Regions from separate parts of the Streptomyces sp. P3 genome, predicted to be linked through region 3. Evidence: riboswitches for the same ligand, from Rfam matches in the RefSeq annotation. Region 3 holds a riboswitch; each other region holds the start of a gene.
What was found. Region 3 has a riboswitch for thiamine pyrophosphate ahead of thiO (glycine oxidase ThiO). Riboswitches for the same ligand answer to the same signal wherever they lie in the genome.
Positions count from the first base shown of each region.

Region 1 (2,195 bases), 2.0 Mb from region 3:
CCGAGATGTTCCTTGGGTGTGACGTAGCAGAGCATGGCCGTGCCCCACCAGGCGATCATCGCGGCGCCGATACCGGAGGTGATGTGGTCGTACGCGGGCGCAACGTCCGTCGTCAGCGGGCCGAGCGTATAGAACGGAGCTTCATCACAGATCTCCTGCTGAAGGTCGATGTTCTCCTTGATCTTGTGCATCGGGACATGCCCCGGGCCTTCGATCATCGTCTGTACATGGAAACGCTTGGCGATCCTGTTGAGTTCCCCGAGCGTCCTCAACTCGGCGAACTGCGCCTCGTCGTTGGCGTCCGCGATGGACCCCGGCCGCAGCCCGTCGCCCAGCGAGTAGGTGACGTCGTAGGCGGCGAGGATCTCGCAGAGTTCCTCGAAGTTCTCGTAGAGGAACGACTCCTTGTGGTGGGCGAGGCACCAGGCGGCCATGATCGAGCCACCGCGCGACACGATGCCGGTCTTGCGGTTGGCCGTGAGCGGGACGTACGGGAGACGGACGCCCGCGTGGACCGTCATGTAGTCCACGCCCTGCTCGGCCTGCTCGATGACCGTGTCCTTGTAGATGTCCCAGGTCAGCTCCTCGGCACGGCCGTCGACCTTCTCCAGCGCCTGATACAGCGGCACCGTGCCGATGGGGACGGGGGAGTTGCGCAGCACCCATTCGCGAGTGGTGTGGATGTTGCGCCCGGTCGACAGATCCATGACCGTGTCGGCGCCCCAGCGGGTCGCCCAGGTCATCTTCTCGACCTCCTCCTCGATGGAGGACGTCACCGCCGAGTTGCCGATGTTGGCGTTGACCTTAACCAGGAATCGTTTGCCGATGATCATCGGCTCGATCTCCGGGTGGTTGACGTTGGCCGGCAGCACGGCCCGGCCCGCCGCTATCTCGTCGCGTACCACCTCGGGAGAGACGTTCTCCCGTATCGCCACGAACTCCATCTCGGGGGTGATCTCCCCACGGCGCGCATAAGCGAGCTGGGTGACGGCCTTGCCGTCCCGTCCACGGCGCGGCAGACGCGGCCTGCCCGGGAACACCGCGTCGAGGTTGCGCAGGCCCCCACGCGGCGAGGTGTGCTTGATGCCGTCGTCCTCGGGACGAACGGGACGGCCCGCGTACTCCTCGGTGTCGCCCCGCGAGATGATCCAGTTCTCCCGCAGCGGCAACAATCCCCTGCGCACGTCCGTCTCGACGAGCGGATCGGTGTATGGGCCGGACGTGTCGTACAGCGTGACCGACCGGCCGTTGGTGAGGTGCACCTGTCGGACCGGCACCCGGAGGTCGGGGCGATCGCCCTCGACGTATCCCTTGTGCCAACCGATGGACCTCCCGCCCTCCGCGTTGACGTCGACCGCGTTCTCGTTGGTGACGTCCTGCATGGAGGCAGGCGTGCGTGCGTCCTTGTTGGTCATGAGACCTACTCCCTACGCCGGCATTACCCGGTAACAGGTTCGGCGGTCGACGCAGCGGCTACCGTCTCCCGACGCTCATGGGAAACATCACTCGATTTGAGAGACGTTTCACGTGAAACATCGCGAAGACGGAGGTCAGCGTCCTCTCAGCCCGGTGCTCCGAGCTCCCGCGTGTGCAAAAGGTGGCTCCACGCTAGCGGCTTATGTGGCGCGGTGAACAGTGGGCCTCTTTCGTTCTTGCGATGATCGGGCGGTGACGACACACCAGCCCCCGTACCCACCGCCTGAGCCGCCCCGCCGGCCTGCCGCCGGAAACGGTCCCGGCGGTGGCCCGGGCACCGGTGCCACCAGCGGCTTCGAACAAGGCCCCGCACGCGGCCCCGGAGAAGACCGCGGTGTCGACGACGGCATGGACACCGGTGTCGGCAGCGGTCACTTTCACGAGCGCACCCACGGCTCCGGCCCAGATCATTCTCCGGGATACGCCGGCGGGTTGGGGGGGCTGAGCGGTCTGCGCCGCCAGGGCCGTCAGGGTCGTGGTGCGGCTCCGGGCGGCCAGGACCGGGTTCCCGGCGGCGCTTCTGCGCAGGGTCGCGGGGACGGACAGGCGAACCGGCCGGCACAGGCCGCGGCCGGGGCGGGTTCCGGGCAACCCACCGGCTCCCGCCCCACAAGCGGCTACGACCAGGACCGCGCACACGTGGCCGGGTACGGACACGCCCGACCCGAGCGGGGCAACCCGCAGGGACAGCCGTCCGGGTACGGGCGGGGGCAGAATCC
Region 1 covers NZ_CP028369.1:2,085,812-2,088,006, forward strand. Annotated here, with positions in the region: gene thiC (phosphomethylpyrimidine synthase ThiC) at 1-1,415, opposite strand, end outside; TPP riboswitch at 1,408-1,596, opposite strand; gene C6376_RS09290 (YibE/F family protein) at 2,116-2,195, shown strand, end outside.
Region 1: it holds a riboswitch for thiamine pyrophosphate, as region 3 does, so the genes downstream of both, thiC (phosphomethylpyrimidine synthase ThiC) here and thiO (glycine oxidase ThiO) in region 3, are expected to answer to the same signal.

Region 2 (2,195 bases), 3.8 Mb from region 3:
AAGCAGGTGCCGGTCGCGACGCCGGTGGGTGCGGTGGCCGGCTTGGGGTCGCCGAAGACCACCTCGGCGGGCGGCGAGGAGGCGTAGGAGACGACGAGCGGACGGTCGCCCTTGGCCTTCTTGCCGCCGGCGGACCCGGAGAACTCCACGGTGTAGGCCTGGTCCCAGCTGTCGACGACCTTCACCCCGTTCGCCTTGAGCTTCTTCCAGTAGCCCTCCCAGCCCGTGTCGCCGTACTGCGCGGCCGTGCCGAGCACGAAGCCGAGACCGGGCGAGGAGGTGGAGGCGTTCTCGGTGACGAGGAGGTCCTTGTACGCGGGCTTGACCAGGTCGTCGAAGGTGGCCGGCGGTGCCAGCTCGTGCTCGGTGAAGTACGCCTTGTCGTAGTTGACGCAGATGTCGCCGAAGTCGATGGGCGTCACGCGGTGCTTGCCGGCGTCCAGCTGGTACGGGGTGCCGACCTGGTCCAGCCCCTTCGCCTCGTACGGCTGGAACAGCCCGTTGTCGAGGGCGCGGGAGAGAAGGGTGTTGTCGATGCCGAAGAAGACGTCGCCCTGCGGGTGGTCCTTGGTGAGGATCGCCTTGTTGACGGCCTGCCCGGCGTCGCCGTCCTTGAGGACCTTCACCCGGTAGCCGGACTGCTTCTCGAAGTCGGCCAGCACGCTCTTGGAGACGGCCCACGAGTTGTGGCTGACGAGGGTGACGGTCTTGGATTCCGCCGCCGTGCCCGTCGCGTCCGTCGACGACCCGCACGCGGAGAGCGCGACCAGGCCGAGCCCGACGGCCGCGGCGACGAAGGTCTTGTTCTGCACTGGTTTTCCTCCTGGGCTGGACCAGGAAGAGACGCGGCCCTGCCCGGTGTCCACGCGGGACACCGGGCAGGGCGCAACAGCTCGAGTGATGACCGAACTTCCTACCCAGAATGACCTGGGCGAGGTTCAGAGGGTCTGCGGCCCGGTTGCCGCACTCTCAGCGCTGTGGCGCTCCCCTGTCGGAATATGAAGATGTCCGAATCTGACGATGTGATGTGGCCAGATTACCTCTCCGTGGCCGCGAGCTGACCACAGGCGCCGTCGATCTCCTGACCACGGGTGTCCCGGACGGTGACCGGCACCCCGTGGGCGGCGATCGCCTCGACGAACGCCTTCTCGTCCTCGGGCCGGGACGCCGTCCACTTCGAGCCCGGGGTCGGGTTCAGCGGGATCAGGTTGACGTGCACGGGCTTGCCGCGCAGCAGCCGGCCGAGCCGGTCGCCACGCCAGGCCTGGTCGTTGATGTCCCTGATCAGCGCGTACTCGATGGACAGCCGGCGGCCGGAGCGCTCGGTGTACTCGAACCCGGCGTCCAGTACCTCGCGCACCTTCCACCGCGTGTTCACGGGGACGAGCGTGTCGCGCAGCTCGTCGTCAGGGGCGTGCAGGGAGATCGCGAGCCGGCACTTGAAGCCCTCGTCGACGAACCGGTGGATGGCCGGCACGAGACCGACGGTCGACACGGTGATCCCCCGCTGGGAGAGCCCGAGCCCGTCGGGTGCCGGGTCGGTCAGCGCGCGGATGGCGTTGACGACCCGCTTGTAGTTGGCGAGCGGCTCGCCCATCCCCATGAAGACGATGTTCGACAGCCGCGCCGGCCCGCCGGGAACCTCCCCGTCGCGCAGCGCCCGCATCCCGTCGACGATCTGGTGCACGATCTCGGCGGTGGACAGGTTCCGGTCGAGCCCCGCCTGCCCGGTCGCGCAGAACGGGCAGTTCATCCCGCATCCGGCCTGCGAGCTGATGCACATGGTCACCCGGTCCGGGTACCGCATCAGCACCGACTCCACGAGCGTGCCGTCGAACAGCCGCCACAGCGTCTTGCGCGTGGTCCCCTGGTCCGTCGACAGGTGCCGCACGACCGACATCAGGTCCGGCAACAGCGCCTCGCGCAGCTTCTCGCGGGAACCGGCGGGGATGTCGGTCCACTCCGCCGGGTCGTGCGCGTAGCGCGCGAAGTAGTGCTGCGACAGCTGCTTGGCACGAAAGGGCTTCTCCCCGACCTCCGCCACGGCCTCCTTCCGCTCGGCGGGCGAGAGATCGGCAAGATGCCGCGGCGGCTTCTGAGCTCCGCGGGGGGCGACGAATGTGAGTTCTCCGGGCTTAGGCATAACACGACCAGTGTCGCAGATCATCTCCGGGGGCCCAGGCCAGAGGGGGGTG
Region 2 covers NZ_CP028369.1:319,491-321,685, forward strand. Annotated here, with positions in the region: gene C6376_RS01215 (thiamine ABC transporter substrate binding subunit) at 1-812, opposite strand, end outside; TPP riboswitch at 893-1,000, opposite strand; gene rlmN (23S rRNA (adenine(2503)-C(2))-methyltransferase RlmN) at 1,037-2,143, opposite strand.
Region 2: it holds a riboswitch for thiamine pyrophosphate, as region 3 does, so the genes downstream of both, C6376_RS01215 (thiamine ABC transporter substrate binding subunit) here and thiO (glycine oxidase ThiO) in region 3, are expected to answer to the same signal.

Region 3 (2,195 bases):
CCAGGACGCCGTAGGGGACGGGCCCGCGTCCGGTGTCCAGCTCGTGGTCGGCGGGCCGCAGGCCGAGGACCTCGCGGCCGAGCTCCAGCCGGATGCCTAGGCCCTCGAAGTCGACGTCGAAGGCGGAGTTCTCGGCCTTGCCGAGCAGCACCGCCTTGGACAGCGGCGGCCGGTCGTAGGGCTGGTGCGGTTCCGCGCCGATCAGGGTGACGGCTCCGTCGAAGCCCTGTTCGCGCAGGGCGACCGCGGTCTGGACCCCGGCCATGCCCGCGCCGACGACGACCACGCTCCGCGCCCCGGACCGGCCCTCTTCCTGCCTCTGCTCGCTCACCCGATCACCATAGACACCTGACGTTTTGTCAGTCAGCCGCCCTGCTCGGTGACCTGCTCCACACCGCGAGGGGCGTCCCGTGCTTCGCGGGCGGTTTACTCCTCTTCGTCCGGGATCTGCTCCACGACGCTGGTGCCGTGGCCCGCCTGCGACTCCCACTCCCAGGTCTCGGCGAGGCGCAGCCGGCCGTCGGGCAGCTCCACGACCGTCGACACGCAGTGCCCCGAGGAGGTCGTCCCGTCGTGCCCCAGCTGGACGTACCGGAAGTCGAGCCGGTCCCCCTCGCGGGTGCCCACCAGACGCCCGCGCACGACGTCGCCGCCCGCGTACTCGGCCCACACCGCCCCGTCCCGCTCGTGGTAGGCGAAGCGGGTGCGCGGGCCGACCTGCCCGGGGGCCTGGTCGGCCACGGGGGCGAGGACGAGACCGTCGAGCGAGCGTGCCATGGGCGGGGGCTCCCTTACTGAGGCGTGTCGCGGCGGGCTAGGGTGGCCAACGTAGAGCACTCGCGGGAGCCCGGACGCACCGGGCTGAGAGGGAGGCTGGCGGCCTCCGACCGTACGAACCTGATCCGGGTCATGCCGGCGAAGGGAGGGGCTGGACGCCCATGCCGTCTCCACGCACATCAGACGTCCTCGTCATCGGGGGCGGGATCATCGGGCTGGTCACCGCCTGGCGGGCCGCGCAGCGCGGCCTCACGACGGCGGTGGTGGACCCGGAGCCGGGCGGCGGGGCCGCCCAGGTGGCCGCCGGGATGCTGGCCGCCGTCACGGAACTGCACTACGGCGAGCAGACCCTGCTCGGTCTCAACCTCGCCTCGGCCCGCCGCTATCCGGACTTCGCGGCGGAGCTGACGGAGCTGACCGGCCTCGGCGTCGGCTACCGGCGCTGCGGCACGCTCGCGGTCGCGCTGGACGCCGACGACCGCACCCACCTGCGCGAACTGCACGCCCTGCAACGGCAGTCGGGGCTGGAGTCGGAATGGCTGTCCGGGCGCGAGTGCCGGCGTCTGGAGCCGATGCTCGCGCCGGGGGTGCGCGGCGGACTGCGGGCGGACGGCGACCACCAGGTCGATCCGCGACGGCTGGCCCTGGCCCTGACGGCCGCCTGCGAGCGCGCGGGCGTCGTCTTCCATCGCACCTGGGCGGAGCGTCTGACGGTCGTGGGCGACCGGGCGACGGGGGCCGTCCTGCAGGACGGCGCGGCGGCGGCGGGGCAGGTGGTGCTCGCCGGCGGCAGTCTGAGCGGGCGGCTCGCGGGCGTCCCGCAGGACGTGCTGCCCGCCGTGCGGCCCGTCAAGGGGCAGGTGCTGCGGCTGGCCGTGCCGGCGCGGTGCGCGCCGTTCCTGAACCGGACCGTGCGGGCCGTGGTCCGCGGCAGCCAGGTCTACCTGGTCCCCCGGGAGAACGGCGAACTGGTGGTGGGCGCGACCAGCGAGGAGCTGGGCTGGGACACGACGGTGACGGCGGGGGGCGTGTACGAGTTGCTGCGCGACGCCCACGAGCTGGTCCCGGGCATCACCGAGCTGCCGCTCACCGAGACACGTGCGGGTCTGCGGCCGGGGTCCCCGGACAACGCGCCGCTGCTCGGGCCGACGGAGCTGCCCGGGCTGCTGCTGGCCACCGGGCACTACCGCAACGGCGTCCTGCTGACGCCGGTGACCGGTGACGCGATGGCGCAGGCCCTGGTCACCGGGGAGCTGCCGGACGAGGCCCGCCCCTTCACTCCGCGGCGTTTCGGCGCCGCCGCACTCCTGGAGCAGCCCGCGTGAACGCCCGTGTGCACATCTCGGTCAACGGCGAGCGGCGGGAGTTCGCCGCCGGCACCGCCCTCGACGGCGTCGTCCGGTCCCTGACGCCCGCCG
Region 3 covers NZ_CP028369.1:4,130,742-4,132,936, reverse strand. Annotated here, with positions in the region: gene C6376_RS18540 (NAD(P)/FAD-dependent oxidoreductase) at 1-331, opposite strand, end outside; gene C6376_RS18535 (hypothetical protein) at 427-777, opposite strand; TPP riboswitch at 830-941, shown strand; gene thiO (glycine oxidase ThiO) at 939-2,102, shown strand; gene thiS (sulfur carrier protein ThiS) at 2,111-2,195, shown strand, end outside.